DNA from 2 places in the Variovorax arabinosiphilus genome. Region 1 is predicted to be linked to the other one. Evidence: predicted binding sites of a transcription regulator. Region 1 holds the regulator's gene; the other holds the start of a gene.
The links. The regulator FliA, encoded in region 1, starts transcription of late flagellar genes. The targets are predictions, from matches to a motif close to CTAAAGTTTNNNNNNNNNNNGCCGNTA.

Region 1 (15,461 bases):
TGCTGTTCTCGACCCTGCTGCGCCTGTCGCTGAACGTCGCGTCCACCCGCGTCGTGCTGATGCACGGTCACACCGGCCCCGATGCGGCCGGCAAGGTGATCGAGGCTTTCGGCCATTTCCTGGTGGGCGGCAACTTCGCCGTGGGCGTGATGGTGTTCATCATCCTGGTGCTCATCAACTTCATGGTGATCACCAAGGGCGCAGGCCGCATTGCGGAAGTCGGCGCGCGTTTCGCGCTGGACGCGATGCCCGGCAAGCAGATGGCGATCGACGCCGACCTGAACGCCGGCCTGATCGGCGAAGACGTGGCGCGCAAGCGTCGTGCCGAGGTGGCGCAGGAAGCCGACTTCTACGGCTCCATGGACGGTGCCAGCAAGTTCGTGCGTGGCGACGCCATCGCCGGCCTGCTGATCATGATCATCAACATCATCGGCGGGCTGGTCGTCGGCATGCTGCAGCACGGCCTGGACTTCCAGACGGCCTCGACCACCTACACGCTGCTGGCCATCGGCGACGGCCTGGTGGCGCAGATCCCGGCGCTGGTCATCTCGACCGCGGCCGGCGTGATCGTCTCGCGCGTCGCGACCGACGAAGACGTGGGCAGCCAGCTCACGGGGCAGCTGTTCTCGAACCCGAACGTGATGTTCCTCACGGCCGGCATCGTCGGCCTGCTGGGCATGATCCCGGGCATGCCGAACCTGGCCTTCCTGCTGATCGCAGGCGCGCTGGTCTGGATGGGACGCAAGGGCCTTCAGCGCATCGCGGCCATTCCGAGTGCCGAGCAGGTGGCTGCCGAACAGGCCGCCGTGCAGACCCAGAACCCCGACACGGCCGAAGCCACCTGGGACGACGTCGCGCTGGTCGACCCGCTGGGCATGGAAGTGGGCTACCGCCTGATCCCGCTGGTCGACCAGTCGCAAAAGGGCGAACTGCTCGGCCGCATCAAGAGCATCCGCAAGAAGATCGCACAGGACATCGGCTTCCTGGTGCCGGTGGTGCACATCCGCGACAACCTTGAGATCAAGCCCAACAGCTACGTCGTGAGCCTTAAGGGCGTGGAGATCGGCCGCGGCGAAGCCTTCCCGAACCAGTGGATGGCGATCAACCCGGGCCAGGTCTCGGGCACGCTGGCCGGCACGCCGACGCAGGACCCGGCCTTTGGCCTCCCGGCGGTGTGGATCGACGGCAGCCTGCGCCAGCAGGCGCAGATCCTGGGCTACACGGTGGTCGATGCGTGCACCGTGATGGCCACGCACCTGAACCACCTGATCCAGACGCACGCGGCCGACCTGCTCGGCCGCCAGGAAGTGCAGCAGCTGCTCGACCAGATCAGCAAGACCGAACCCAAGCTCACCGAGGACCTGGTGCCCAAGGTGCTGTCGCTCAGCACGCTGCACAAGGTGCTGCAGAACCTGCTGGAAGAGGAAGTCTCGATCCGCGACATGCGCACCATCCTGGACGTGATGGCCGAGCACGCGCCGACCGTCAAGGACGCGACCGAACTCACCTCGCTCGTGCGCCTGGCCCTGGGCCGCGCGATCGTGCAGCAGCTCTTCCCGGGCGACTCGGAAGTGCAGGTCATCGGCCTGGACGGCTCGCTCGACGGCGTGCTGCAGCAGGCCATGAGCAGCAACAGCGGCATCGAACCCGGCCTGGCGGACAACCTGCTGCGCCAGGCGCAGGCCGCCATCGCGCGCCAGGAGCAGATGGGCCTCGCCCCGGTGCTCGTGGTGCAACACAGCCTGCGCGTGCTGCTCGCCCGTTTCCTGCGACGCAGCCTGCCCCAACTCAAGGTGCTCTCCCATTCGGAGATCCCTGACAGCCGCAACATCAAGATCACCGCCACCCTTGGAGGAAGAGTTTGACCATGACCCACGACGTGCGTACCACTGCCCGCAAATTTGTCGCCGCCACCAGCCGCGAGGCCCTGCGACTCGTTCGCGAGGCCCTCGGCGCCGAGGCCATCGTGCTGACCAACCGCGCTTCCGCTGATGGCGTGGAGATCGTGGCCATGGCCGAGGGCGACGTGAACGCGGCCGTCGCGCAGGTGGCGAGCCCCGCGGCTGCAGCACCGGCGATCGCTGCGCCGACGCGGCCACACATCGGCTTCCCGTCCACGCCGGAGGCCACGCTCCCCGCCGCGCCGCCACCGCTGCGCGCGGCGCCCGTACCCGTCGTACCGATGGCAGCCGCACCGATGACGCCGGCCGCGCCCCTGGTGGCCGCCCCCTCGGTGGCGCCGGCCCCGGTCGCTGCCGACGACTCCGTGCTCAACGAACTGCATTCCATGCGCGGCATGCTCGAAGAGCAGCTCGCCAGCGTGGTCTGGAACGACAAGCAGCGCCGCGACCCGGTGCGCGGCCGCGTGCTGCGCACGCTGCTCGGTGCCGGTTTCTCCGCGCGGCTGTCGCGGGCCATGCTCGAGAAGATGCCGGCCGGCCAGAGCTATGCCGAAGGCATGGCCTACGCGCGCAGCGAACTGATCCGCGCCGTGCCGGTGCATGAAGACGAAGACGCGCTGTTCCGCCAGGGCGGTGTCTATGCGCTGATGGGGCCGACGGGCGTGGGCAAGACCACCACGACCGCCAAGCTGGCCTCGCGCTGCGTCATGCGCTTCGGCGCCGACAAGGTGGCGCTGGTCACCACCGACAGTTACCGGATCGGTGCCTACGAGCAGCTGCGCATCTACGGCCAGATCCTCGACGTGCCGGTGTACGCCGTGAAGGACAGCGCCGACCTCCACCTGGTGCTGCAGGACCTGCGCGACAAGCATCTGGTGCTGATCGACACCGTGGGCATGAGCCAGCGCGACCGCGCCGTGTCCGACCAGATCGCGATGCTGTGCACCAGCCACCGCCCCGTGAAGCGCCTGCTGCTGCTCAACGCCACCAGCCACGGCGACACGCTCAACGAAGTGGTGCACGCCTACCGCAACGGCAACGGCGGCAACGAGCTGGCCGGCTGCATCTTCACCAAGGTCGACGAAGCCACGCACCCCGGCGCGCTGATCGACACCGTGATCCGCCACCGCCTGCCGGTGCACTACATCTCCTGCGGCCAGAAGGTGCCCGAGAACCTGATGCCGGCCGACCGCGCCCAACTGATCGACAGCGTGTTCCAGCCGCGTCGCCACAGCCCGCTGTTCGTGCCGCCGGAAGTCGAGAGCAGCGAGGAGCCGGGTGCCCCGTCGGCCCAGACCGTGCAGGCCCAGGCCGAAGCCGACCGCCTGCGCTCGCAGTACCACAACCTCATTCGCGCCATGGCGCACGACGCGCAGGAACTCGCGACCGCCGCCGGCGCGCTGGCCGGCGCGCAGATCGGGTTCGAGCGGGCCCGCGGCCTGTGGCGCCAGGCCGGCGACGAGGGCGCGGCCCAGCGCACCGTGATGGACGACCTGCTGGTGCACGCCCGCAGCGAAGTCGCCGCCGGTTGCCGCGGCCATGTGCTGGCGCTGAGCAGCCAGGTGGGCCTGCGCTCCGAAGGCGACGACGCCTACGAATGCCACACCAGCCTGCTGCTGTCCGACCGCACCGGCCAGCCGCTGGCCGCGCCGAACGGCTGGCTGTCGACCGCCAGTGCCGACGCCGTGCGCCGGCCCGGCCTGCGCCAGGTGCAGTGGTTGCGCCAGCAGGACTTCGGCAAGTCGCTGGTGCACGTGCTCACCAAGCTGCCGACGGCCGAGACGATGCTGCAGTGGCAGGCGCAGGGCCAGCGCTGGCTGGCGCGCGCCGTGGCCTCCACGGCCGTGACCGACACCGCGACCGGTGCCGGCCGCACGCTCGCGCGGCTCGAGCATCGTTTCGCCGAACCCCGCACGGTGCAGTTCGGCGGTCGTCCGGTGCTGCAGTCCGAGGCCGAGTGCGACGTGCTGCTGCGCTTCAATGCCGCCGCCGCGGCATCGGGCCTGACCCGCGCCGACATGCCGACGCTGCGCTGCGTCGTCACCCGCATCGTCGACGCCCGCAGCGGCAAGCTGCTGCAGCAGAGCTATGCGCTGTCGAACCTGGGCGGCGACGTGACCGGCACGCAACTGGCGCAGTGGCAGGCCTGGGCCAACGAGAACGAACCCTGCTTCCGCCTGATCCGCCAGGGCGTTCAGCTCGTCGGCGGCCTGGGCGAACTGGGCGACCCGCACATGATGAAGCGCGTGCTGATCGCCGGTCAGATGACGACCACCGTGTGGCGCCTGCTGCGTGCCGACGGTGAATGGGCCGATCGCACACGCATGCTGCTGAACCAGTTGAGCGGCCGCCCGGCGCGCGCCAGCCGTCCGCTCACGGGCAACGCCCTGTACGCGGGCATGGGCAAGTTGTTCCTGCTGCTCGAAGCGCTGGGAACGGAATCCACGGCGCCGACGCAGACGTCGAAGCCGCTGGAACAGTTGGGATGACTCGGATGAGGACACGGGCATGAGCAAGCAGGTCGCAGACCAGGCCGACGGATTGAGGCGCCTTCTGGCGCCGGCGCCAACGCGGGTGATCGCGGTGGCCAGCATGGCGCGGGGCGCCGGGGCCACGACGACCGCGATGAACATCGCCGCTGCACTGGTGCTCCAGGGCAAGAACGTGCTGCTGCTCGACCAGCATGCGGCGCGCGCGGGCTCGGTCTGCGCGCAGTGGGCGATCGATGCGCTGGGCACCTGGACCGACGTGGCCCAGCACCGCCTGCGCTGTGCCGGCGCGGCGGTGGCCAGTGGCTCCGGCGTGCACGTGCTGCCGGCCCCGCCCGACCCGGCCGTGGCCACGTCCGACCCGCGCGAGTTCTACCAGGGCGGCGCGATCCTGATCGACGCGGCGATCGACGACGAGGGCCGCTTGCTGCCCCTGGCGCAGATGGCCGACGAGCTGGTGCTGGTGCTCCAGCCCACGCCGAGCGCCGTGACCGCTGCCTACGCCGGCATCAAGCGACTGCACTATGCGCATGCGCTGAAGCAGGCGCGGCTGATCTTCAACGGCGTGCGCGATGCCGACTCGGCCCAGCAGATGCTGACCAACCTCGTCAACACCGGCAGCCGGCACCTGGCGGTGTCGTTGCAGGACGGCGGGCTGGTGCGCGCCGACCCGCACCAGGCCGACGCCCGTCGCCTGTACCAGACCGTGGTCGAGGCCTACGGGACCAGTCCCGCCGCCGTCGACTTCCGCCGCATCGCCGACGAGCTGTGGCGCTCGCCGTGGCGCTCCAAGGTGCTGCGATCGCGTGCGGCCGAACAGGGCCATCGCATCGTCGACGGCGCCATCGATGCGGCGCATGCCGCTTCCCATCCCGCCGCTGCCTTCCAGGGCAGCAGTTTTTGAACCCCCATCGAAAGGGAACGCGTGTACACCGCACAGGGAACCATTGAAAAGTCCCACCTGCTGGCACAGCACCAGCCGTTGGTGAGGCGCATCGCGCTGCAGATGCTGGCCAAGCTGCCGGCCAGCGTCGAACTCGACGACCTGATCCAGGCTGGCATGATCGGCCTGCTCGATGCGTCGAGCCGCTTCGAGGAGGGCAAGGGCGCCCAGTTCGAGACCTTCGTGAGCCAGCGCATCCGCGGCGCCATGCTCGACGAGCTGCGTGCGAGCGACTGGGGCTCGCGCGGGCTGCGCCAGTCGGCGCGCGCCGTCGAGAAGGCGATCCACAAGCTGGAGCACGTCCTCGGGCGCCCGCCGACCGAAGGCGAGATCGCCAAGGAAATGAAGATGGAGCTGCACGACTACCAGTCGCTGCTGCAGGACGTGCAGGGCTGCCAGCTGCTCTACGTCGAGGACTTCGCCAAGGGCGAGGCCGAGAACCCCTTCATCGATATGCATGCGCAGGCGGCGAGCCACGATCGCGGCGCCAGCAACGACCCGCTGGCGCAACTGCTGGAAAGCGGCTTTCGCCACCAGCTGATCGATGCGATTTCCACGCTGCCCGAGCGCGATCAGCTGCTGCTGAACCTCTACTACGAGGAAGAGCTGAACCTGCGCGAGATCGGCGCCATCCTCGAAGTGAGCCAGTCGCGCGTGTGCCAGCTGCACAGCCAGGCGATCAGCCGGCTGCGTGCGCGTTTGAAGGACGAGCTGAAGGAGGACTGAGGTCTCAGAGGGCGCGCCAGTCGATGACCGGCAGCGCCTCGACCTGCGGGCGCGCGAACAGGTAGCCCTGGAACAGCTCGACCCCGAAGCCACGCAGCACCTGCAGCTCCTCGCGCGTCTCCACGCCCTCGGCCACGACGCGGATGCCGAGCTCGCGGCAGATGCCCACCAGCCCGCGCACGATGGTGCGGCGCACGCGGTCGGTGTGGATGTCGCGCACCAGGTGCATGTCGATCTTCACCACGTCCGGCTGGAACATCGCGAGCAGCTCGATGCCGGCGAAGCCCGCCCCGAAGTCGTCGATGGCCGACGTGAGGCCCCGCGGCTTGTAGGCGCGCAGCACGTCGGTGAGGTGCGGCACGTTGGCGATCTGCTCGCCTTCGGTCACTTCGAACATCAGGCGATCGATCGGAAAGTTGCTGCGTTCGGCGGCCAGCACCGTCTGCGACGCGTAGTCCTCCGGCCGCGCCAGCGCATTGGGCAGCATGTTCAGGCTCAGGCGCGATTCCATGCCGAGCGAGCCGGCCAGCGCGATCGCCTTGCCCCGGCAGGCCTGGTCGAAGGCATAGCGCTGCGCGGGCTGCAGGTCGCCAAAGAGCGCGGCCACGCAGGAGGTGCCCGGCGACCGCACCAGCGCCTCGTGGGCGAAGACCTCGTGACGCACCACGTCCACGATCGGCTGGAACGCCATCGTGAAGGGGCTGAAGGCCGGCGCGCCGCCACTGCCGAACATTGAATTAGTTTCCATCACATCGATACCCGCATGGCTGCATTGAAAAACCGTCCGCGATGCCATGGCCGGCGCTCGAGCGCGGCCGCTGCCGAAGGGCTCATCAGGCTTATCGGCGCCGGGTGCAGAAACTGAAGGGCACGCCGTGCCCCGGCGCTCACATGGCGCGGAACAGGTGGGCGTAGAGCCGACTGACGGGGATCGCCTCGCGGCGTCCGCGCAGCCTCAGCGACAGCTTGCCGGCGTCGTCGCGGTGCACCGATTCGATCGCATCGCTGCGCACGACCACCGCGCGATGCACCTGCCAGAACACGCCGGTATCGAGTTGCGGCAGCAACGCCTTCAAGGGTGTGCGGATGAGATATTCGTCGGCGGCGGTGAGCACGCGCACGTACTTGTCGGCCGCCTCGAAATACTGCACGTCGTCGATCGACACCATGTGCACCGTGGCGCCGGAAGTACCCGCCTGGCTTGCCGCGATGAACTTCAGCGGCACACTGGTTTCGGTGGCGCCGAGCGAGCCACCGGCAACGCTCAGCAGCTTGCGCCACTGCGCCAGCGTGCTGGCCAGGATGTCTTCGCTCGGCAGCGAGGCCGAGCGGCGCAGCGCCAGCGCCTTCTGCAGCCGCACCACCGTGCGCTTCAGGCGATCGGGCTGCACCGGCTTGAGCACGTAGTCGATGGCCTGGGCGTCGAAGGCGCGGGCCGCGTATTCATCGTAGGCCGTGACGAACACCAGTTGCGGCAGCGGCGCTTCGTCGGTCGGCCAGACATCGGCCAGTTCGGCCGCGGCCGCCAGGCCGTCCAGGCCCGGCATGCGCACGTCGAAGAACAGTACCTGCGGCAGCAGGCGCAGGCTCTCCCGCACGGCACTGCGGCCATCGCCGACGTTGGCGATCACCTGCAGGTCGGGCCAGGCGAGGGCGAGTTCCGCCTGTAGCGCCTGCGCCAACAGCGGCTCGTCCTCGGCGATGAGAGCAGTGGGCTTCATGTGGGCACCGGGAACGAAATGCTCGCGCAGGTGCCGCCGTCGCGCAAGGGGGACAACCGCAGGGCGGCCCGGTCGCCGTAGGCGGCAGCCAGCCGTTCCCTGACCTGCGTCAGGCCGAAGCCGCCGTCGGGCGACGGCGAGGCATCGGGGTCGAGCCCGGCGCCGGTGTCGCACACCTCCAGCGTCAGGTGCCCGCTCGTCGCGCGTGCACGCACGGTGATCTCGCCCCCCTCGACGGCCGGTTCCAGGCCATGCCGGATGCTGTTCTCCACCAGTGGCTGCAGCAACAGCGGCGGCACCGGCAGGTCCCGCAGATCCTCCGGCAGGTCGAGCGTGTAGCGCAGGCGGGGACCCATGCGCACCTGCATCAGCGCGAGGTAATCCGACAGGCGGGCGAACTCTGCCGAGAGCGGATGCGACAGCGCGCGGGAGCCGGCGAGCGTCACGCGCAGGTAGCTGTCGAGCCGGTCAAGCATCGCCACGGCACGCGGCGGGTCGAGCGTGATCAGCGCGCGCAGGTTGGCCAGCGTGTTGAACAGCATGTGCGGCTCGAGCTGCGTCTCGAGCAACTTGAGCTTGGCTTCGCTCGCATCGCGCTCGGCCGCGCTGATCTTCGCGGCCATGGTGGCGGCCCGGCCGCGCGCGTGGAAGTAGAAGCTGCCGATCGCGCCGGCGATGATCGTGACGGCCAGGCTCAACCGGTTGTCGCGCGGCGTGTTCACGGTCCTGAAGCCGAACAGGAAATCGCCGATCGGGTCGCCGAACATGAATCCGCAGCCGATGCCCACGCCGGTCAGCAGCAGGCCGCGCCACCCCTTCGGCCAGCCATGCCCGCCCGCGCCGTCGCTGTGGCAGTTTTTCTGGTCGAACACGAAGCGGCCGAACTCGATCACGGCCCAGGTGATGGTGCCGACCGACAGCGCGTAGCCGACCTGCATCAGGTAGCTCTTGGCCGGCCAGATCAGGTTGGTCACCACCGCCACCGCGAAGCAGAACGCCACCACCTGCAGGTAGTGGCGCGCGACATCGGTCCAGCGGATGTTCATGGCGCCAGATTCTGGATGAAGAAGCGTGTGATGGCCGCGTAGGCCAAGGGCACCGCCGCGCGGTCGAAACCCGGCGGGTCATTCAGCAGGCGCGCGGCCCTGGGCGGGAGGTCGGGCAGCTGCGGCGAAAGGATCGAGCCGTGCCCGCCGCCCGCCATGTCGGCCAGCAGCGTGCAGCTTTTGCAGACGGCGCGCACCGCGTCGATGTGCCATCGCGGCGCGAGCCATGCGTCCTTGCCGGCGCGCACCAGGCCGAGTGGCACGCGCGGCTGCGCCAGCGAGGCCATGTCGACCGTCGCCGCCATCGGCACCGCCGCGACCACGGCGGCGATGCGCGGTTCGTTCCAGCCCCGCGGCGTGGTCTCGTTGCCGAACTTCCAGTCGACCACGCGCCGAGCGACGGCCAGCTTCAGCCCGTCGAAAGCGCCGCCGGTGAGTTCGGTCGCCAGGCCGACGCAGGTCGGAAAGTCGTCGGCGATGTGGGCGTCGCAGTGCGCGGCGAGCCGGGACGGCGACCATTGCGCGCCGGCCAGCGTCAGCGCGGTCAGGCCGCCGGCGGACATGCCGTAGTGGCCCACGCGCTGGACGTCGAGCAGGGGCGCGAAGCGCGCATCGGCGGCCATGGCGTCGATGGCCTGCGACACCTCGCGAGGACGATGCTGCCAGGAGCGCGGCCCGACGGCGCTCATGTCGTGGTAGTTGTCGCCGGCATGCTCGGGCATCGCGACGGTGAAGCCGGCTTGCACCAGCGCGACGGCCAGGTCGGCCTGCGGCCAGGGCGAGCCGCCGGAACCGTGCGACATCACGACGAGCCGGCCATTGCCGCGCTGCGGCACCGCGTCGAGCGCCGCCTCGATGACGAAGGGGCCGCGCTGCAACTGCGCGTCGGGTGCGGCCGTGGGATAGAACACCGTGATCGGACCGCTCTCGGGCGGTGCGGCGAGCGTCGTGATGCCGGTGGCGGCCGATGCCACCGCGCTCGCGAGGCCGAGCGTCGCCGTGGCCAGCAGCCGGCGCGTGCGCGCGGCTATCACGGCTCCCCCTTGGTACGGGCGGAGAGCCTGGCGCGTTCGCGCTGCACCATGCTTTCCATCAGGTCGTTGCCTGGCGCGAACACCCAGACGGAGAGCCCGTGAAAGAACAGGCCGATGCCCCAGCCGAGCAGCGGAAAGATGGCCCAGGCCCGGCCGTGGTACAGCGAGAGCGCGATCAGCCCGAAGTTCACCGCGACATAGACGCTCGCGTGGAAGAAAAAGCCCAGCTTCGCCCTGGCGCGGCGGCGGGCCAGTTGGTCGAGCTGAAGGTCGGTGTGCTGTTGCATGGAGGACTCCGATGGTTTCAGGCGCGCTGGGTGGGGGTGACGAGGGCCGCGTCGCGCCGCAACGCGAGCTTCCACAGCCGCAGGCCCCGCGCTGCAAACATACCGCTGAATGCGCCGTACAGCGCGCCCACGCACAGGGCGAAGACCCGGTCGTCCGGCAGGGACGGATGCATCGCGATCTGGACGGCCACGACGTACTTGGTGAAGAAGATGCCCATCATCAGTGCCAGCGGCACCGCCGTGCCGGCGAGATGGATGCGGCGCGCGGCCGGGTCGTAGCGCGTGCTGTCCGGCAGCGCGCGCTGCAGCACGGCGATGCCGGTCATGAGCGCGGCAACGGCCCAGCCCAGCACGGCGACCGGCTGGTGGCTGAAGACCGACAGCAGGCCATAGATGGACAGGGCGGTCATCGCGAACGGCAGGATCGTGGCGCGCCGGAGGGCGACGTCGTGCGCCACCAGCTGTCGGCCGCCCAGCCACAGCAGCAGGGCGAAGAGGGCGAACACCCAGCGGGGCGTGCCGGCGAGGATCTGGATCAGCATGAGAGGCTCCTGAAAGCAAGAGTGACAAGGGAAGCGATGGGACGGACGCGACTGTGCCCGCGTGACGAAAGCCGCGACAGTGCGATGCGACGAAATGCGGATCCGCGGTGCCGCAGGTCGGCAGGGGGCGGCGAACGGCACCGATCGGAGGGCGTGCGCCGCGACGGCCGCGGAGTTGATCTGCGTCAACGGGAAGGCGCCGCGCGCCCGCAAGATCGGCCTTGTCACGCGCCTGCCCTCAGGGCGCTGCACCGCAAGGGCGTTCATGTCCCCCTCTTTCTCGTCCGCCTTTCCGGATGCCTGGCTGATCGGCAGCGTGGCCGCCGATGTCGCCGTGGCGCCCTTCGGCGGTGCCACCGCGATCGCGCAGCGCGTCCAGCAGCGCCTGGCCGACCTGCTCGCGCACGCGGCGCGCCACTCGCCGCTCTATCGGGAGGTGCTCGGCGGGCGCCCGGCGTCGACGGTGCCGTTGGCCGACCTGCCGGTCATGCGCAAGGCCGACCTGATGCAGCGCTTCGACCAATGGGTGACGGACCCGGGTCTGACGCTGGATGCCGTGCGCACCTTCATGGCGGACCGCACGCGCATCGGCGAAGCCTTTCGTGGGCGATACATCGTCTGGGAGAGTTCGGGCAGCAGCGGGGCGCCGGGCATCTTCGTGCAGGACCCGTTCGCCATGGCCGTCAACGATGCGCTGGAGGCCCTGCGGCGCCCGGTCCTCGATCCGATGCGTGCCCTGGTCGACCCGATGGGCCTGGCCGAACGCATCGCATTCGTCGGCGCCATCGATGGGCATTTCGCCAGCACCGTCTCGATCGAACGCCTGCGCCGGCTCAACCCGTACCTGTCGTCCCGGCTGCACGGCATCTCCTTCCTGCAGCCCATCGCGGCGCTGGTGGCCGAACTCGACGCCATGGCGCCGACGGTGATCGCCACCTACCCGAGCGTCGCGCTGCTGCTCGCCGAGGAGCATCGACGGGGCCGGCTGCGCACGCGGCCGCGCGAGATCTGGACCGGCGGCGAGGACCTGTCCGGTGCGCAGCGCCAGCGCATCCGGGAAGCCTTCGATTGCGCGGTGGTCAACAGCTACGGCGCGTCGGAATTTCTCTCGCTGGCGTCGGAATGCCGCCATGGCCGCCTGCACCTGAACAGCGACTGGTGCATCCTCGAATCGGTCGATGCCGACGGCGCGGCGGTGGCCCCGGGGCATCGGGGCGCGACCACCTTGCTGACCAACCTGGCCAACCGCGTCCAGCCGCTGCTGCGCTACGACCTGGGCGACCGGGTCGCGTACGCGGCCGAGCCCTGCGCGTGCGGCTCCTGCCTGCCCGTGATCGAGATCCACGGCCGCTGCGACGACACGCTGCGGCTGGGCCGCGCCGGCGCGCGGCGCGTGCCCCTGACGCCGCTCGCGCTCACCACCGTGCTCGAGGAGGACGCGGACCTGGTCGACTTCCAGCTGGTGCAGGAAGGGCCGTGCGAACTCACGCTGCGCACCGGCCTGCAAGGGCCCGCCGCCGTTGCGGCGCTGCGGACCGCGCGCCCGGTGCTGGCTGCGTTCCTCGCGGCGCAGGGCGCAGTGGGGGTGCACATCCGTTGCCGCTCGGGTGAGCCGGCACAGCGCGGGCGCAGCGGAAAGATTCAGCGGGTGCTGCGCGCGCCGGGTGCCGCCTGAACCATCGGCGTCAGCCGCCCGCCGGCGCGCCCGATCGCTGCCGCTGCTTGGCCGCCTCGACGGTACGGCGGGCGGCTTCGCGGGCGGTGCGCGCTGCGCTGTGAAGGGCCGCATCGGCCTTCTATAGGGCCTTGCGCGTTGCACGGCCTCACCGCAACGCCTCGCCCGGCGGCGCCGGCGACCAGAGCGGGCGCTCCGTGCGCTCGGTGTCGACGACGATGACCCAGCGCCCTGCGTCCGCCAGGGGCGTGCGGTTGGGGGCGAGCACCCACGAGGCAGCGCCCTCCGTCACGCCGTGCCGTGCTCGAACACGCCGAGCGGCGTCTCGAAGTGATCGAAGGCGCCACCGCGCCTGGTCGAGACCGGTGAGGCACCCACCAGCCATCCCGGCGCCCCCGGAGGCAGCCAGTAGAGCAGAAGGGCCTGCACGTGCGGGTTGCGATCGATCACCACGACGTACTCGGCCGAGGCCAGCGAGATCCCGGCTGCGGCCAGGGCGGCGCGTGCGAGTTCGTCGTAACGGTGTGCCTCGTCGGCCGGCAGTTCCAGGCGGCGATCCACCTCGTTGCGGTAGCTCTGGCTCAACGCGGCCGGGTCTGCCAGGGTGCCGGCGGCGGCCGCGCACAGCGCGCCGAGCAGCAGCGCCGCCCGGAGGAAAAGCAGGCGACGGCAGCCCATCAGGCGTGGCGGCGATCGATCGTCCGACGGGTGGGGTGATGGGGGGTCATGCGGCCTCCTGGCGCAAAGCCCATCATCGCCAGCGGCGCGGCGGGGCGGGTTGACCCAGCGCAATGCATTTCCCGCAAGTGACGCCATGCACCGCAGCGTGCGTTGACGCCGGTCAAGCCGTCGATCGCCCGCCGTGGGAAGCTGGCCTTCTTGCGAAGGACACGCGATGCCGATCGATTTTTTCGGCGGTACCGGGACCGTCACCGGCTCCAAGTACCTGCTGACGCACGAGGGACGTCGGCTGCTGGTCGACTGCGGCCTGTTCCAGGGCCTCAAGCAACTGCGTCTGCGGAACTGGGAGCGCCTGCCCTTCGACCCGGCGTCGGTCGACGCGGTGCTGCTCACCCATGCGCACATGGACCACAGCGGCTTCCTGCCGCGCTTCATGACGATGGGCTTCCAGGGGCCGGTGTATGCCACGGCCGCCACGCGCGACCTGTGCGGGCTGCTGCTGCCCGATTCCGGACGCCTGCAGGAGGAAGAAGCCGATTTCGCCAACCGGCACGGCCACAGCAAGCACAGCCCGGCGCTGCCGCTCTATACGGAGGACGACGCGCGCGCTGCACTTAAGCGCTTCGAGGTCGTGGCCTTCGATGAGGGCTGGTCGCCCTGGCCCGGGTGGACCGTGCGCCTGCGCCGCGCGGGCCACATTCTGGGCGCCGCGAGCGTGCACGTCGCGTGGCCGGGCGGCAGCATCCTGTTCTCGGGCGACCTCGGCCGCAGCGACGACCTCGTCATGCGCGCACCCCAGGCGCCCGAACCGGCCGACCATGTCGTGATCGAGTCGACCTACGGCAACCGGCAGCACCCCGAGGTCGACACGCTGGGCGCACTGGCCGAGGTGGTCAATCGCACGGCCGCACGCGGCGGCATGCTCGTGATCCCGGCCTTTGCCGTGGGACGGGCGCAGACGATCCTGCACGGCCTGCACCTGCTCAAGCAGGCGCGGCGCATTCCCGACATGCCGGTGTTCCTCAACAGCCCGATGGCTGCCGACGCGACGCGCATCTACCGTCGGCATCTCGACGAGCACCGCCTGAGCGCCGAGCAGTGCACCGCGATGAGCCACGAGGCGACCATCGTCAACACGGTGGCCGAGTCGAAGCAGCTGAATGCGTTGAAGTACCCATCGATCATCGTGTCGGCCAGCGGCATGGCCACCGGCGGCCGGGTGCTGCATCACCTCAAGGCCTACGCGCCGGACGCCCGCAACACCATCCTCTTCGCCGGCTTCCAGGCCGCGGGCACCCGCGGCGCGGCGCTGGTCGGCGGCGCCGATGCGGTGAAGATCCATGGCGAGTACGTGCCGGTGCGCGCCGAAGTCGCCAACCTCGACACCCTGTCGGCCCATGCCGACCGCACCCAGCTGCTGGCCTGGATCGGCCAGCTGCAGGCGCTGCGGCGGGTGTTCGTCACCCACGGAGAACCGGTGGCGGCCGATGCCCTGCGGCTGGCCATCGCGGAGCGCCATGGCTGGGCAGTGGGGGTGCCCGACTACCGCGACAGCGTCGTGCTCTGAACCGGCACCGGAGCATGGCCATGGCCTTCGACCGCCTGCCTGCCCGCCGCGCGGGCATCGACACCTATCAGCAGCCGGTGGCCTACCTGCGCGCCGACAGTGCCGTCTGCCTGGCCGAGGGCTTCGAGGCCCAGGCCCAGATCGAGCTGATCGTGCGCGGCCGTCATGTGCTGGCGATCCTGCACCACGTCCGCAGCGACTGGCTGCGGCGCGACGAGATCGCCCTGTCCGAGGCGGCCTGGGCGCTGCTCGGTGCGGCCGAGGGCGAGGACGTCCAGGTGCGGCATCCACCACAGCTCGCGTCGCTGGCGTACCTGCGGGGCAAGGTCCACGGCACCCGCTTCGACGACACGGCGCTGCATGCGCTGATGGCGGACGTGAGCCAGGGGCGTGTGTCGGACATCCACCTGGCGTCCTTCGTGACCGTCTGCGCCGGCGGCGGGCTGGACCTGGCCGAGACGGTGGCGCTGACCCGCGCCATGGTCGACGTGGGCGAACGCATCGACTGGGGCGTCGCGCCCGTCATGGACAAGCACTGCATCGGCGGGCTGCCCGGCAACCGCACCACCTTATTGGTGGTGCCCATCGTCGCGGCCTGCGGCGCGGTGATGCCCAAGACCTCGTCGCGCGCCATCACGTCCGCGGCCGGCACGGCCGACGCCATGGAAACGCTCGCACCCATCGGCCTGGACGTGGCGGCGATGCGCCGCGTCGTCGAGCGCGAGGGCGGCTGCATCGTCGGTGGCTCGGCTGCGCACATCAGTCCGGCCGACGACATGCTGATCCACGTCGAGCGGCCACTCAACCTCGACAGCGAAGGCCTGCTGGTGGCGTCGATCCTGTCGAAGA
Region 2 (15,461 bases), 2.7 Mb from region 1:
GCCCATCGTGTCGTTGACATCGGCATGCGCGTCGACGTGCACCACGCCGATCGGGCCGTAGCGCTTGTGCATCGCCCGCAGGATCGGCCAGGCGATGGTGTGGTCGCCGCCGATGGTGATCGGCCGGCAGCCGTTGGCGATGATCGCGTCGTAGGCGGTCTCGATGCGGTCGATGGAATCGAAGATGTTGTACGCGTTGGTCGCCACGTCGCCGATGTCGGCCACCTGCAGCGAGTCGAAGGGCGCCGCGCGCGTCGCCATGTTGTAGGGGCGCAGCAGCACCGATTCGCTGCGCACCTGGCGCGGCCCGAAGCGCGCGCCCGAACGGTTCGAGGTGCCGAGGTCGAAGGGCACGCCGACGAAGCAGGCGTCGAGCCCGTCGGACGTTTCCTGGAACGGCAGCCGCATCATCGTCGCGATGCCGGCGAAGCGCGGTACGACGTCGCCGCCCAACGGTTGGTTCAGGGGCTTCTTGTCGGTGGTGGGGAGGGCGTTCGACATCTCGTTCATTTCGATGAATGAGGTCGATGTTAGGGAGAACACCCGATGGCGCGGATCAAAAAACTCAGCATGCGGGCTTAGATTTCGTCCGGGGGGGGGGGGCGCCCGTCATCCCGCAATGGAGCGCAAGCCCTTCACGATCCCTTGTTGCCTGCGCCACCCGAGGGCCGGTGGCCGGCCAGGAAGGTCTCCAGCGCCCGGCCGACGGCCTCCCGGACATATCCCTTCGTCAGCTTTTTCTCGATGCCGAAGAGGCGAGGCGTGATCGTCTCCGAGTCCAGCAGCGCCATCAGGTGATGGGCGGCGACGATCGGATCGCTCTGTCGCAGCTTGCCCTTTTCCATCTGCAGTGCGAGGAAGCGGCCGAGCTCGGCCGTGCCCTTCTTCGGGCCCCCTTCGAAGAAGCGCACCCCGATGTCGCTGCGCCCCGATTCCGCGATGATCGCGCGCCGTGCCTGGACGGCCGACTCCTGGCAGAGCACGGCCAGCGTGCGCTCGCCGAAACGCTGCAGGGCCAGCGGCAGGTCGTCGCTGTCGTTCTCCAGCGCCGCGAAGATGCGTTCGAAATGATGCTTGGCTGCGCTGTGCATCACCTCGACGAACAGGTCTTCCTTCGAGCCGAAGTAGCCATACAGCGTCGCCTTCGAGCCGCCCACGCGTGCCGCGATCTCGGCCATCGACGCGCCTTCGAAGCCTGATTCGAGGAAGACCTGCGACGCGGCCTCGAGGATCGCTTCTCGCTTGGATTCGGTTCTAACGCGCACGGGGTGGTCTCCTCATTGGCTCCTCATTTCTATACCAGAGTGTTCAGTATTGCTTGACGGGGTCGTCAAGTCAACCTACATTACCGTACAGTACGGTATGTTTAAAGCCGAACCGCTCTTGTCCTGAAGCCTTTCCTGGAGATCGCCATGCGTCCTGTCGCCACCTACAGCTCGACCCTCATCGCGGCGCTTGCAGCCGCCTGCCTGCTCACCGCCTGCGGCAAGCCGCCCGGAGGCGCGCCGCCGGCAGCCGGTACCCCCGTGGTGGGCGTGCTCACGGTGCAGCCGCAGCGCGTCGCGCTGAGCACCGAACTGCCGGGGCGCACGGTTCCTTTCCTGATCGCCGACGTGCGCCCGCAGGTCAACGGGATCGTCAAGACGCGCAATTTCCGGGAGGGCAGCGACGTGAAGGCGGGCGCGGCGCTCTACCAGATCGACCCGGCCACCTACAAGGCGGCCTACGACAGCAACGTGGCCGCGCTGGCCAAGGCGCAGGCCAGCCTGAAGACGACGCGGCTGAAGGCGGACCGGTACAAGGAACTGGTCGCGATCCAGGCGGTCAGCCAGCAGGACTACGACGACGCCGCCGCCTCCCTCGGCCAGGGCGAGGCCGACGTGGCGTCTGCCAAGGCCAATGTCGAGACCAGCCGGATCAACCTCGCGTACGCCCGCGTCGACGCACCGATCTCGGGGCGCATCGGCAAGTCGAGCGTCACGCCGGGCGCGTTGGTGACGGCCAGCCAGACCACCGCGCTCGCCACGATCCAGCAGCTCGACCCGATCTATGTCGACGTCACCCAGCCCAGCGCGTCGCTGTTGCGCCTGAAGCAGGCCCTGGCCCGTGGCGACCTGCAGCAGGCCGGCACCAACGCCGCCAAGGTGAAGCTGTTGCTGGAAGACGGCAGCACCTACCCGCTGGAGGGGAAGCTCGAGTTCTCCGACGTCACGGTCGATCAGAGCACCGGCGCGATCACCTTGCGCGCGGTGTTCCCCAACCCGAAGGCCGACCTGCTGCCCGGCATGTACGTGCGTGCCGTGCTGCAGGAAGGCGTGAAGGAACAGGGCCTGCTGGTGCCGCAACAGGCCGTGTCGCGCGACAACGCGGGCAAGCCGACGGCCTACGTGGTGGGCAGCGACAACAAGCTGCAGCGCCGCACGCTCGAGACCGACCGCGCCGTGGGCGACCAGTGGCTGGTGCGCAGCGGCCTCCAGGCGGGCGACCAGCTCGTGGTCGACGGCCAGCAGAGCGCCCGGCCGGGCGCCGAGGTGAAAGTCACCGCGTGGACGCCGAAGCCGGCCGCCGCCACCACCACCAGCGCGTCGAACTGACCCGCGCGAAAGACCGCCATGGCACGCTTCTTCATCGACCGCCCCATCTTCGCCTGGGTCCTCGCCATCATCGTGATGCTGGCCGGGGTCCTCTCGATCTTCACGCTGCCGATCGCGCAGTACCCGAGCATTGCGCCGCCCGCCGTCGCGATCAGCGCCACTTACCCCGGGGCCTCCGCCAAGACGCTGGAGGACACCGTCACCCAGGTCATCGAGCAGAAGATGAAGGGGCTCGACCGGCTCAGCTACATGGCTTCGACCAGCGAGTCCTCGGGCCAGGTCACCATCACGCTGACCTTCGGGAACGGCACCGACCCCGACACCGCGCAGGTGCAGGTGCAGAACAAGCTCTCGCTGGCCACGCCGCTGTTGCCGCAAGAGGTGCAGCAGCAGGGCGTGACGGTCACCAAGTCGGCGACCAACTTCCTGAACGTGCTGGCCTTCACGTCCGAAGACGGCAGCATGAACGGCTCCGACCTGTCGGACTACGTGGCGGCCAACGTGCAGGACGCGATCAGCCGGGTCGAAGGCGTCGGCGACACCACGCTGTTCGGCGCCCAGTACGCGATGCGCGTCTGGCTCGACCCGGACAAGCTCGCGAACTTCAGTCTCACGCCGATCGACGTCAAGACGGCGATCACGGCGCAGAACGCCCAGGTCTCGGCCGGCCAGCTCGGCGGCCTGCCCGCGACGAACAACCAGCAGATCAACGCGACCATCACCTCGCAGACGCGGCTGAAGACCGCGCAGGAGTTCGAAGACATCCTGCTGCGCACCCAGACTGACGGCTCGCAGGTGCGCCTGCGCGACGTCGCCCGCATCGAGCTCGGCCGGGAGTCGTACGCGACCGTCGGCCGCTACAACGGCAAGCCGGCCGCCGGCCTGGCCATCAAGCTGGCCACCGGTGCCAATGCGCTCGACACGGTGAAGGCCATCGACGCCCGCGTGGACGAGCTCGCCAAGTTCTTCCCGCAGGGCATGAAGGTGCAGAAGCCCTACGACACCACGCCTTTCGTGCGCATCTCGATCGAAGAGGTGGTGCGCACCCTGATCGAGGCCGTGGTGCTGGTGTTCCTGGTGATGTACCTTTTCCTGCAGAACTTCCGCGCCACGCTGATCCCGACCATCGCCGTGCCGGTGGTGCTGCTGGGCACCTTCGGCGTGCTGTCGATGTTCGGCTACACCATCAACACGCTGACGATGTTCGCCATGGTGCTGGCCATCGGCCTGCTGGTGGACGACGCCATCGTGGTGGTGGAGAACGTCGAGCGGGTCATGACGGAAGAAGGCCTGTCACCGAAGGAGGCCACGCGCAAGTCGATGGACCAGATCACCGGCGCGCTGGTCGGCGTGGCCCTGGTGCTGGCCGCGGTGTTCGTGCCGATGGCCTTCTTCGGCGGCTCGACCGGCGTGATCTACCGCCAGTTCTCGATCACCATCGTGTCGGCGATGACGCTGTCGGTGCTGGTCGCGCTGGTGCTCACGCCGGCGCTGTGCGCCACCCTGCTCAAGCCGGTGCCCAAGGGCCACGCCATGGCGAGCACCGGCTTCTTCGGCTGGTTCAACCGCAGCTTCGACCGCGGCAACGGCCGCTACCAGGGCGTCGTGCGCCACATGCTGGGCAAGGGCTGGCGCTACATGGTCGTCTACGCGGTGCTGCTGGCGGCGGTGGTGTTCGGCTTCATGAAACTGCCGGTCGGCTTCCTGCCCGACGAAGACCAGGGCACGATGTTCGTGCTGATGCAGCTGCCACCCGGCGCCACCGCCGCACGCACCGACGAGGTGATCCTGCAGGTGGAGCACCACTTCCTGGAAGACCAGAAGGACGCGGTCGCCGGTGTGTTCGCCGTGTCGGGCTTCAGCTTTGCGGGCAGCGGCCAGAACACCGGCTTCGCCTTCGTCAAGCTCAAGCCCTGGGACGAACGCAAGGGCGACGCGCTGAGCGTGACCGGCGTGTCGGCCAAGGCCAGCGCCTTCTTCGCGACGATCCGCGATGCGAAGGTCTTCGCCTTCGCGCCGCCGGCCGTGGCCGAACTGGGCAACGCCACCGGCTTCGACCTGATGCTGCAGGACCGGGGCAACCTCGGCCACGCGGCGCTGATGCAGGCGCGCAACCAGCTGCTGGGCGAACTGTCGAAGGACAAGCGCCTGGTGGCGGTGCGGCCCAACGGCATGGAGGACACGCCGGAGTTCCGCCTGGAGATCGACCCGCACAAGGCCGGCGCGCTGGGCCTGACGATGGCCGACATCAACGACACCTTCTCGGCGGCCTGGGGCAGCAGCTACGTCAACGACTTCATCGACAAGGGCCGCGTGAAGAAGGTGATGCTGCAGGCGGACGCCAGGTACCGCATGCTGCCGGAGGACATCGACCGCTGGTACGTGCGCAACAGCGCCGGCACCATGGTTCCCTTCACGTCCTTCTCCAAGGCGAGCTGGACGTCGGGCTCGCCGCGGCTGGAGCGCTACAACGGCGTGCCGTCGGTGGAAATCCTGGGCATGGCCCTGCCGGGCACGGCATCGAGCGGCGAGGCGCTCGCCATCGTCGAGGCCGCGGTGGCCAAGCTGCCCCCGGGCATCGGCTACGAATGGACCGGCCTGTCGCGCCAGGAGAAGGCGTCGAGCGGCCAGACCGGCGTGCTCTATGCGCTGTCGATCCTGATCGTGTTCCTCTGCCTGGCCGCGCTCTACGAGAGCTGGGCGATCCCGTTCTCCGTGATCATGGTCGTGCCGCTGGGCGTGTTCGGCGCGCTGCTCGGGGCGATGCTGACCTGGAAGATGAACGACGTGTACTTCCAGGTGGGCCTGCTCACCACCATCGGCCTGGCGTCGAAGAACGCCATCCTGATCGTCGAGTTCGCGAAGGATCTGTACGAGGAGGGCATGAGCCTGGTCGACGCGGCGCTGGCGGCCGTCCGCATGCGGCTGCGCCCGATCCTGATGACCTCGCTGGCCTTCATCCTGGGCGTGCTGCCCCTGGTGCTCGGCAGCGGTGCCGGCGCCGGTGCGCAGCACGCGCTGGGCACGGCGGTGATCGGCGGCATGCTGTCCGGCACCGTCCTCGCGATCTTCTTCGTGCCGCTGTTCTTCGTCCTCGTAGTGGGCCTGTTCAACCAGCGCAAGCCGGCCGCGCCGGGCGCGGCGGCCCCCCATGACCAATCGGCTGCGGCCGCTTCGGAAGGTGTCTGACATGTCCCGCTTCACATGGGCTCCCCTGGCGCTCGCCGCCTTCCTTGCCGGCTGCAGCCTGATGCCGACCTATGAGCAGCCGGCCGCACCGGTGCCGACCACCTTCTCCGGCGACACCGGTGGCACTGCCACAAAACCGGTGGCCGAGATCGGCTGGCGCGATGTCTTCACCGACCCATTGCTGCAGCGCGTGATCGAGCTGTCGCTGGCCCACAACCGCGACCTGCGCGTGGCCGCGCTCAACATCGAGAAGGCCCGCGCGACCTACCGTGTGCAGGACGCGGCGCTGTTCCCCACCGTCAACGCCAGCGGCAGTGGCAGCGGCAGCCGCACGCCGGGCGACCTGTCCATCAGCGGCCAGCCGACCGTCTCGCACAGCTACAGCGCCACGCTCGGTTTCAGTGCCTACGAGCTCGACTTGTTCGGCCGGGTACGCAGCCTCAACGCCCAGGCCCTGGAGCAGTTCTTCTCCACCGCCGAGGCGCGCCGCAGCACGCAGATCAGCCTGGTGGCCGAGGTCGCGACGGCCTGGCTCACCCTGGCCGCCGACCAGGACCAGCTCAAGCTCGCGCAGGACACGCTCGCCAGCCAGAGCAACACCTACAAGCTCAACCAGCGCAGCTTCGACCTGGGTGTGGCCTCGGCGCTCACGTTGCGGCAGGCGCAGACCAGCGTCGAGACGGCGCGGGTCGACGTCGAGAAGTACACCGCGCAGGTGGCGCAGGACCGCAATGCGCTCGTGCTGCTGGTGGGCGCCGACCTGCCGGACGACCTGCTGCCCAAGGGCCTGCCCGACGGCGCGACGGCCGCGGCCAACCCGCTGGCCAGCATCCCGCCCGGCCTGCCGTCGGACCTGCTGCAGCGCCGCCCCGACATCCTCCAGGCCGAGCGCGACCTGAAGGCCGCCAACGCCAACATCGGCGCCGCGCGCGCCGCCTTCTACCCGCGCATCAGCCTCACCGCCTCGGCCGGCAGCTCCAGCGCGAGCCTGTCGAACATGTTCAAGGGCGGCTCGGGCAGCTGGAGTTTCTCGCCGCAGATCTCGTTGCCGATCTTCGACGGCGGCGCCAACCAGGCCAACCTCGACATCGCCAGGACCGAGCGCGACATCACCGTGGCGCAGTACGAGAAGGCGATCCAGACCGCCTTTCGCGAGGTGTCCGACGCATTGGCGCAGCGCAGCACGCTCGGGCGCCAGCTCAAGGCGCAGCAGGCGCTGGTGGATGCCACGGCCGACAGCTACCGCCTGTCCGACGCGCGCTTCAAGCGCGGCGTCGACAGCTACCTCAGCGTGCTCGATTCGCAACGCTCGCTCTACACGGCGCAGCAGAACCTGATCAGCACGCGGCTGTCGCGCTTCACCAACCTCGTGACCTTCTACAAGACGCTGGGCGGCGGCTGGGTCGAGACGACGGGCACGCCGGTGGCGACGCTTTCCGCCGCCGCGCAGCCTTGATCGACGCGACGCATGCCGCCGCCTCCCACCGAGCTTGCACCGTGGTGAGACACACCAAGGCCGAAGCCGACCGCACCCGTACCCGCGTGCTCGAGGCCGCGCTCGCGGCCTTCGCCGAGGGCGGCGTGCGCACCACCAGTCTGGAAGACGTGGCGGCGCGTGCCGGCGTCACGCGCGGCGCCGTGTACTGGCACTTCGCCGACAAGGCCGCGCTGGTGACCGAGCTCGTCGAGGGCGTGCGCTGGCCGCTGGACATCGGTGGCGACGTGGCGGCCTACGAGGCGCATCCGCAGCCGCTCGAACTGTTGCGCGAGCAGTTGTGCCGGCAGATCGAGCGCTGCATGGCCGACCCCTGGCAATCGCGCGCCGTGAAGATCGTGCTGCGCCATGGCGTCGAGTCGGAGCTGCCTGCGCCAGCCATGGCGCGTGTGGAAGGCGCCCTGGCCGAGACCGTGTGGCGCCTCGGTCGCGTGATGGCCATCGCGCACCGCCGCGGTCAGCTGCGCGCCGGCCTGCGCCCCGCGTCGGTCGCACGCTGCCTGCATGCAGTCGGCATCGGCGTTCTGTCCGACTATGCGAGTGAGGCGGCCGCCGCACGGCAGAACGCCTCGCCGCTGTGCCTCGAACTGTTCATGGCCGGCGCCGGCAGCGCCGGGGGCGATCGCTTCAGCGACGCGTCGACAGGCCGTTCAGGGTCGCCAGGTCTTCATCGCTGAGCTCGAGCGCCGCACTCGCCAGGTTCTCCCGGAGATGCGCCACCGACGACGTGCCGGGAATGAGCAGGATGTTCGGCGAACGGCGCAGCAGCCACGCGAGGGCCACCTGCATCGGCGTCGCCCCCAGCCGTGCGGCCACGTCGTTGAGCGCGCCCGACTGCAGCGGGGTGAACCCGCCCAGCGGGAAGAAGGGCACATAGGCGGTTCCGCTGGCGGCGAGCTGGTCGATCAGGGCGTCGTCGCCTCGGTGCACGAGGTTGTAGTGGTTCTGCACGCAGACGATCGGCGTGATGCGGCGGCCCTGTTCGATCTGCGCCGGCGTGACATTGCTCAGCCCGATGTGCCGGATCAGGCCGCGGCGCTGCAGTTCGGCCAGCGCCGTCAGCGGCGCCTCGATCGAGCCTTCGGCCGGGCCGTGCACGTCGAACATCGCGCGCAGGTTCACCACGTCGAGCACGTCCAGGCCGAGGTGGCGCAGGTTGTCGTGTACCGCGCGTTCCAGGTCCGCTGCGGAGAAGGCGGGCTGCCACGAGGCGTCGTCGCCGCGCATGGCGCCGACCTTGGTGACGATGACCAGGTCGTCGCGGTAGGGATGCAGCGCCTCGCGGATGAGCTGGTTGGTGATGTGCGGCCCGTAGAAGTCGCTGGTGTCGAGGTGGTTGATGCCGAGGGCCATGGCTTCGCGCAGCACGGCGAGCGCGGCGGGGGTGTCCTTGGGCGGGCCGAACACGCCGGGGCCGGCGAGTTGCATGGCGCCGTAGCCCAGGCGATTCACGGTGCGGGTGCCCAGGCGGTAGGTGCCGGCGGAAGCGATGCGGGTCATGGTGTGGTCCTTCGGGAAGTGGTGTGTCATGAATCTAGGAGCGCAGGCACTGCGCGACAATCCACTGCAATCTGCACAGGCCGTGCAGAAATCAGGACAGTCCATGGACGATCTGGCAGACCTCACCGCCTTCCTGGCCGTCGCCCGCGAGGGTGGCTTCCGCAACGCCGCGCGCGTGGCCGGCACCAGCGCCTCGCGCCTGAGCGATGCGGTCCGTCGGCTCGAAACCCGGCTGGGGGTTCGGCTGCTGCATCGCACCACCCGCAGCGTGGCGCCGACCGATGCCGGCGCGCGCCTGCTGGAGCGGCTCGCGCCCGCGCTCGGCGAGGTGCACGCGGCGCTGGACGTGGTCAACGGCTTTCGCGACCAGCCGGCGGGCCGCCTGCGGCTCAACGTGCCGGTGAGCGCCTCGCGGCTGGTGTTGCCGCGCATCGTGCCGCCCTTTCTCGCGAAGTACCCCGACATCTGCCTCGAGGTGATCGCGGAAGACCGCTTCGTCGACGTGCTGGCCGAAGGGGCCGACGCGGGCATCCGCTATGAAGAGCGGCTCGAGCAGGACATGGTCGCCGTGCCCATCGGCCCGCGCGTGCAGCGCTTCGCGGCCGCCGCATCGCCGGCCTACCTCGATCGCCGCGGCCGCCTCGCGCATCCGCGCGAACTGCTCGGCCACGACTGCCTGCGCGGACGCTTCGCGAGCGGGGCGATGCCGGCATGGGAGTTCGAGCGCGACGGCGAATCGGTCAAGGTCGACACGACCGGGCCGCTGATCGTCGGCCTGGGCGCGACCGTCGACCTCGCCGTCGACGCGGCTGTGGCGGGCAGCGGCGTCATCTACCTCTTCGAGGATTGGTTGCGTCCATTCATCGATCGCGGCGAACTGGAACCCGTGTTGGAGCCATGGTGGCCGAGCTTCTCGGGGCCGTTCCTTTACTTCTCGGGACGACAGCACCTGCCGGCACCGCTGCGGGCGTTGGTCGACTTCGTGCGGGAGATGGAACACTGACAACCGACCGGTGAGCCCTGCCTACGTGCGCACGCCCTGTTCTCCGGCTGGAGGTCGCGCGAGGTCTGGTCAAGGTCGTGAGCATCCAACCCGAACGAAAAGGATCTGCCATGACATCGAGCTCCGACAAGACGACGCTTCCCGCACCCACGACGGCAAAGGACATGAACGAAGCCCGCGCAGGCGACCGCGGACCTGCCTCCGGCCGGAACATCGAGCAGAACCGCGCCATCGGCCAGGACGACCCGATGGACGGAAGCCGCATGGGCCGCGAACAGCACAAGGCCCGCGACTACCCGGGTTCGGGCGAGGCGGGCGATGGTCAGGGCACCGACGCGACGCAGGTCGCCGAAGGGGTGAAGGACAAGCGATAGCGGCAGCGATGCCGGCCGCAGAATGAGCGCCATGCCCCTGATCAAAGCGCTCGTCTCACTGGCGGCCTGTCTCACCGTCGGCGCGGCCTTCGGCCAGGCCCCTGCTGCCGCGCGAACCGGACCGGCGGATGCGGAGATGCCCGGCGATGTGCTGACGAACGGTCGCGTCGATGCGGCCAGGTACCGTGCCACGGCCGCCGCCATGGGCACGGAGGTCGGCATCGCCTATCGCTACGGGCCGAGCGCCGCGGACCTTGGCTATCCCGCAGCGACGGTGACCTATGGCAAGCGGCCGGACAAGAGCTATGACCCGATCTCGGTTCGCCTCGGCTGGAGCAACCGCAGTTGCGTGTCGCCCGGCGGCTGGTGCGGCACATGGCAGATCGGCCGCGCGACTTCGAAGGAGCCGGGCGACTTCAGCTCGTCGATCGTGAACGTAGCCTACGTGCCGGATGCGGTGCCTCCGCCGTCGTTCTTCCCGAAGAAGTACTTCGGCGTCGCCAGCCTGCAGCAGTTCGGCATCGCGCACGACGTGGTCGCCGTGAAGCCCGAGCATTCGTGGACCACCTACGACGGCCTCGCGCGCGACGGTGGCGCCAACGACGGCAACATCGAGGCCGCGGCGCAGACCATCGCCATGGACCAGAAGCCGGTGGCGGTGGGCAAGTGCTACGGCCGCGGCGGCTGGTGCACCAACTCGATCGCCGTCTTCGCCAACGGCTGGCTGATGGGCGTCGGCTCCAACACCGCGCACAACCGCATGCGGGTGAAACTGGCCGACGGCAAGGTGCCGACCGCCATCGCGGTCACCAACAGCGGCGAGTTCGCGCTGGTCACCGTCTGGGACACGGCGGCGGTGCGCGGCCAGATTGCGGTGGTGGCGCTGGCCGATGGCTGCCAGTGGTGCGACCCCGCCAAGGAACGCGACTGGGGACGCAACTGGGGCAGCGCCCGGCGCATGTATCACGGCTTCCCCGGCCTGGGCAACTACATCGCGGCCAAGGTGATCGGCTACGTCGACCTGCCCGACACCTTGAAGGCTCCCACCGAGATCAGCGTGAGCACCGGCAAGAGCCACGGCGACTACGAGATCGTGCGCGACTTCTGGGCGAACGACATCGACACCGCCGAGCGCCGGGCCCAGTACTTCGACGGCGACGAGCGCAGTCTGGCGATCGCGCGCACCGGCATGGCGGTGGTGATCAGCAAGAACGAGAAGCGCGCTGCCTTCATCGACCTGCGCCCGCTGTTCCAGTACTACCGTGCCCAGTACCTCGGCCAGGACCAGGCCAGATGGCATGCGCTGATCGCCAGCCGCGGCGAGGCGCCGAACCAATGGCCCTACGCCTTCAGCGCCGCACCGGCGCAGGTGCCGACCGTGGTGAAGGTGATCGACCTGCCGGCACGGCCCACGGCCGTCAAGCTGGGGCTCACGGCGCCGTACCGCGCCTTCATCGCCACGCAGGAGGGCCGGCTGCGGGTGTTCGACCTCGGCACCGCCTACCTCGACCAGGCCGGCAAGGCCGTCGGCAAGCCCGCCGACATCGTCGAGAAGTTCGCGGTCGAGGTCGGCAGGAACCCCACGGACATCACCTACGTCAAGGAGCGCGGCTGGAACGAGACCACGGCGCTCTTCGGGCCGCTGGGCCTGAAGCACGACCGCTCCTACTGGGTGACCTCACGCGGCGAGCGCAAGGCGCAACTGGTGAGCTTCGACGCGACTTTCGGCAGCGCACGCACCGTGAAGACCCTGGCCGACAGCCGCATCGTGGATCCGATCGCCTCGGACGACGCTGCCAACCATGGCACCGAGAGCTACGTCCTCACGCTGGCCGACTACGGCGGCAAGACGGTGCGCAACTACCTCTACGGCCCGGTCATCGCATGGACCTACGGCACACAGGACGGGTGGACGATCTGCCCGGCGCCGCAGGGCTGCACGCTGCTCGACGGCAAGCCCTTCGAGTATGGCGGCGGCTACGACCTGCCGGGCAAGCCGTTCCACGCGGCGGGGGCGAACATCAATTGAGCGCAGCGGCTATCGAGTGATCAAGCCCCATCGGTTGGGGCAGATCTCATTTGCCCCCCTGTCCGCCTAGGACCGGGTTGCGAGGGAGATCAGTGACAGCACCAGGGCGAGTGCCAGGCCGACGACGAGCGCCGCCTCACCCCAGACCCGGTCGCGCCTTGGCGGCCGGCTCGGTTCGTAGGTGCGAAAGCGCGCTGCGGGCCGCGCGTCTCTCTGAGGCTTGTCGATCCACCAGCCGAAGTTGGTATCCCAGTCTTTCTCGTGCGGTGATGGCGAACTCATGTCACCAAGTTTAGCTACGCCGCTGACATTTGGTTAACCAAAGTATTCATTCGTGCGAGACGTGCGCAGTAGTTCACATGCGAGCGCGAACGCGCAGCTGTTCGATGCTTGGCCCTCGGCGCGGCGTCCAGGGGAAGCTGCCGGCGATTGGTCAGACGTAAATATCCACCTGCGTGCCCAGCGCACCCTCCCCAGCATCGGCTGACTTGGACCGCTCGGTCTCGTGGGAGCGAACCTGTGCCATTTGGCGCGCGGTGCTGGCTGCAGCCTGCTGGCGCTGCAGGTCCGAGATCTGCTGCTGGATCATTTGCATCTGCTGCGCCAGCAGGTCCAGCTGCATCTTGATCGCGTCTCGCGCGGGGCCTTCAGGGGCGCCGATCAAGGTCGACTGCGTGTCCTGGATCTGCTTTTGCAGCACGACCAACTTCTTCTGCAGCGCCGCGATCTGACTGCCTGAGTTACCGCCGCGCGCAGGCGTCGCTGCCGCTGAGCCAATCGCCTGGACCATTGCGTTTTCTTCCTTCATGAATTTGAGTCTCTATCGGCACTTCAGTGATGGTTCTGAAGGGCTGACACGCGGACATCGCACTGAGTGGCGCTTGACCACCAACGTGAAAGCGTGCCGCTGGTCCGCCGCTGGTTTTCGTTCCGCCGTCCGGCCCGAATTTGCCGAACTTGATTCGGCGCCCAGGCCGGCCGCCTGAGGTCGTCCGCGTGGTGCGGTGCGCGCTGCGCGATGGATCAGCGTCCGCCGCCAGCTCCCCCGCCCCCAGCTCCGCCTCCACCGCCTCCGCCGCCTCCGCCCCCGGAGCCCCCTCCGCCGCCGCCAGATCCACCGCCTCCGGCACCACCGCCCCCTGAGCCTCCGCCACCAGAACCGCCTCCGGAGCCCCCGCCACCCGCGCCGCCTCCTCCAGACCCGCCTCCCGGGCCGCCGCTGCCAGAGCCACCTGCGCTCGCGCCTGCGGCAGCACCGGCGCCAAGGCCGGCGTCTGCAGCCGCACCACCGCCGTCGCCGCCGACTGCGCCTTGGCTTGCGGCGCTACTCCCGCTCGATGCCATCGCCGTTCCAAGGGTGCGCAGGGCGTCAAAAACCTTGTACAACGGGTTTCCACTGGTCGCGGCAGCGGCGCCGGCCGACGCCGACGAAGGGGCGGCGCTGCCTGATGCCGCAGGCGCAACCTCGGCTGAGGAGGGCGGCGGTCCACACAGGGCACTGAGCCGCGCATCGCAGCCGGCCGAAGGCACCGGTTCCTGACGGGTCGGCGCTGGTGATCGGGCAACTGGCGCCGTGCGAGAGCTCTGTCGCCGCACTCCTTCCTCGCGTACCGCGGCCACGCGCTGACGTCGGACGAGTGCCTTCTGCGTCGGCAACTCCGCCGGCTCTCCGCGTACCGCACCGCTGTCGAGGGAGGGTGGGCTGGAACGCTCGTCCGGCGTTGGTCTCGCAGGCGAAGAAGCCTCGACACCGGACATGTCCAGCGAGTCCAAGGCGCCTGATCTAACAGAGGGAATGTCCGGCGCAGCGGAGTGCGCCGTCGTGAGCGCCGGGGGTTCAACGGCAGACTGCGGTTCAGCAGCAGTGGAAATTTGCGGCTGAGCGCTGGACGCTGGCACGAGCTGCAGCGCAGGCGCCACCGCCAGCGAAGCAGAGTGAGTCGAGGGCTCGTCGTTTGTCCTCGTCGGACTCTCCAAGTACGCCGATGGGGTCGGCCGAGTCAAATACCAGAGCATGAAGCTGCCTTGCAGGACGGTCAGTGCCAGCACCAACCACACCACCGACACGTCTATGCCCATCAGCACCGGGAGCCATCGCCAGCGTGATTCGCTTGCCTTCCATGGACGTGTGGCCGGGGCGGAAATCTTCCGGGTCTCCAGGGGCGCCGCGACGAGCACCGCGTCGCGCCGCGTGGAGTCAAACGCGGTGGCGGGCGTCTTGATGCCAGAGAACCTGCCTGTGCATCCGCGACAAAAGCGCGCGCTGTCGCGGTTCTCGGTATGGCATGAACTGCAAAACTTCGTCATGACGGAGCTCCTGGGAAGCGATCCCGAAGCCTTCCAGCCCTCGCGGGCAAACGGTCGCCAAGAACGGCAAGACAAATGCCAAGAAGAGCGCGACGGACACGATCCAGTTGATCGCCGCAGCCGCGTGAAAGGCGCAAAGGTCCGCTTCTGGCGAAGCGCCGCTGCCCGTCCACGGCGCCACGTTCTTTACGACGATCCATCGCTACTGAGGACAACCCAGACGGTCCGCGCGAGAATCTTGACGTCCAGCCAAAGCGACCACTGCGATGCGTAAGTCATGTCGAGCTCGACGCGGGCGGCATAGGAAAGCCGGTTGCGACCGCTCACCTGCCATAACCCCGTCAGTCCCGGTCGCATCTCGCAATAGCGGTTCCAATGTGGCCCGTAGAGCGTGCGCTGGCGCGTCATGCAAGGCCGGGGGCCCACAAGACTCATGTCACCCTTGAGCACATTGAAAAATTGCGGAAGCTCGTCAATGCTGAACTTCCTCATCACTTTGCCGAGCGGCGTGATCCTCGGGTCATCAGCAAGCTTCTGGAATGCGTTCCATTGGTCGCGCGCTTCTGGGTTCGCGGCGAGGTGCCGTTCCAGGATCTCGTCGGCGTTCACCACCATCGAACGAAATTTGTAGAAGCGAAACGTTCGCCCGCCCTGGCCGATACGGTTTTGCCAGTAGTGCACCGGGCCACCCATGCACAGACGCACTGCCAACGCGATGGCAACGTAGAACAGGCCGAAGCTCAGGAGAAAAAATAAGGCGCCCGCAATGTCCAGCGCGCGCTTCGCGACGCGTTGTGACGTTGTCAAACAATAAGGGCTCGCCTCGTCCGGACAACTGACAAGCTTCGGTGCTTGGACAGGCCGCGAAACGGCGAAGAAGTCGAAATCAGGTCGCATGGGTCGGCTTACGAGCGGTACGTCAAAGAATGTGAAAAAATCACATTGCGTTGTCCCGCATGCGCGGCTTGCT

Region 2: QTH86_RS13305 (FlxA-like family protein) is a predicted target of FliA. The motif match lies at 13,120-13,146, and genes of this name have one in related genera.

Annotation. Positions count from the first base shown of each region.
Region 1 covers NZ_JASZYB010000001.1:38,565-54,025, forward strand. Annotated here, with positions in the region: gene flhA (flagellar biosynthesis protein FlhA) at 1-1,865, shown strand, start outside; gene flhF (flagellar biosynthesis GTPase FlhF) at 1,868-4,390, shown strand; gene QTH86_RS00210 (P-loop NTPase family protein) at 4,410-5,294, shown strand; gene QTH86_RS00215 (RNA polymerase sigma factor FliA) at 5,316-6,059, shown strand; gene QTH86_RS00220 (EAL domain-containing protein) at 6,064-6,807, opposite strand; gene QTH86_RS00225 (LytR/AlgR family response regulator transcription factor) at 6,947-7,780, opposite strand; gene QTH86_RS00230 (sensor histidine kinase) at 7,777-8,826, opposite strand; gene QTH86_RS00235 (alpha/beta hydrolase family protein) at 8,823-9,860, opposite strand; gene QTH86_RS00240 (2TM domain-containing protein) at 9,857-10,147, opposite strand; gene QTH86_RS00245 (DUF6622 family protein) at 10,165-10,689, opposite strand; gene QTH86_RS00250 (phenylacetate--CoA ligase family protein) at 10,955-12,364, shown strand; gene QTH86_RS00255 (hypothetical protein) at 12,513-12,656, opposite strand; gene QTH86_RS00260 (hypothetical protein) at 12,653-13,042, opposite strand; gene QTH86_RS00265 (MBL fold metallo-hydrolase) at 13,260-14,612, shown strand; gene QTH86_RS00270 (thymidine phosphorylase family protein) at 14,633-15,461, shown strand, end outside.
Region 2 covers NZ_JASZYB010000001.1:2,784,453-2,799,913, reverse strand. Annotated here, with positions in the region: gene speB (agmatinase) at 1-501, opposite strand, end outside; gene QTH86_RS13355 (TetR/AcrR family transcriptional regulator) at 636-1,265, opposite strand; gene QTH86_RS13350 (efflux RND transporter periplasmic adaptor subunit) at 1,413-2,594, shown strand; gene QTH86_RS13345 (efflux RND transporter permease subunit) at 2,613-5,783, shown strand; gene adeC (AdeC/AdeK/OprM family multidrug efflux complex outer membrane factor) at 5,785-7,239, shown strand; gene QTH86_RS13335 (TetR family transcriptional regulator) at 7,281-7,955, shown strand; gene QTH86_RS13330 (aldo/keto reductase family oxidoreductase) at 7,906-8,778, opposite strand; gene QTH86_RS13325 (LysR family transcriptional regulator) at 8,882-9,781, shown strand; gene QTH86_RS13320 (hypothetical protein) at 9,892-10,155, shown strand; gene QTH86_RS13315 (hypothetical protein) at 10,187-12,184, shown strand; gene QTH86_RS13310 (hypothetical protein) at 12,251-12,466, opposite strand; gene QTH86_RS13305 (FlxA-like family protein) at 12,618-12,992, opposite strand; gene QTH86_RS13300 (sugar transferase) at 14,678-15,388, opposite strand.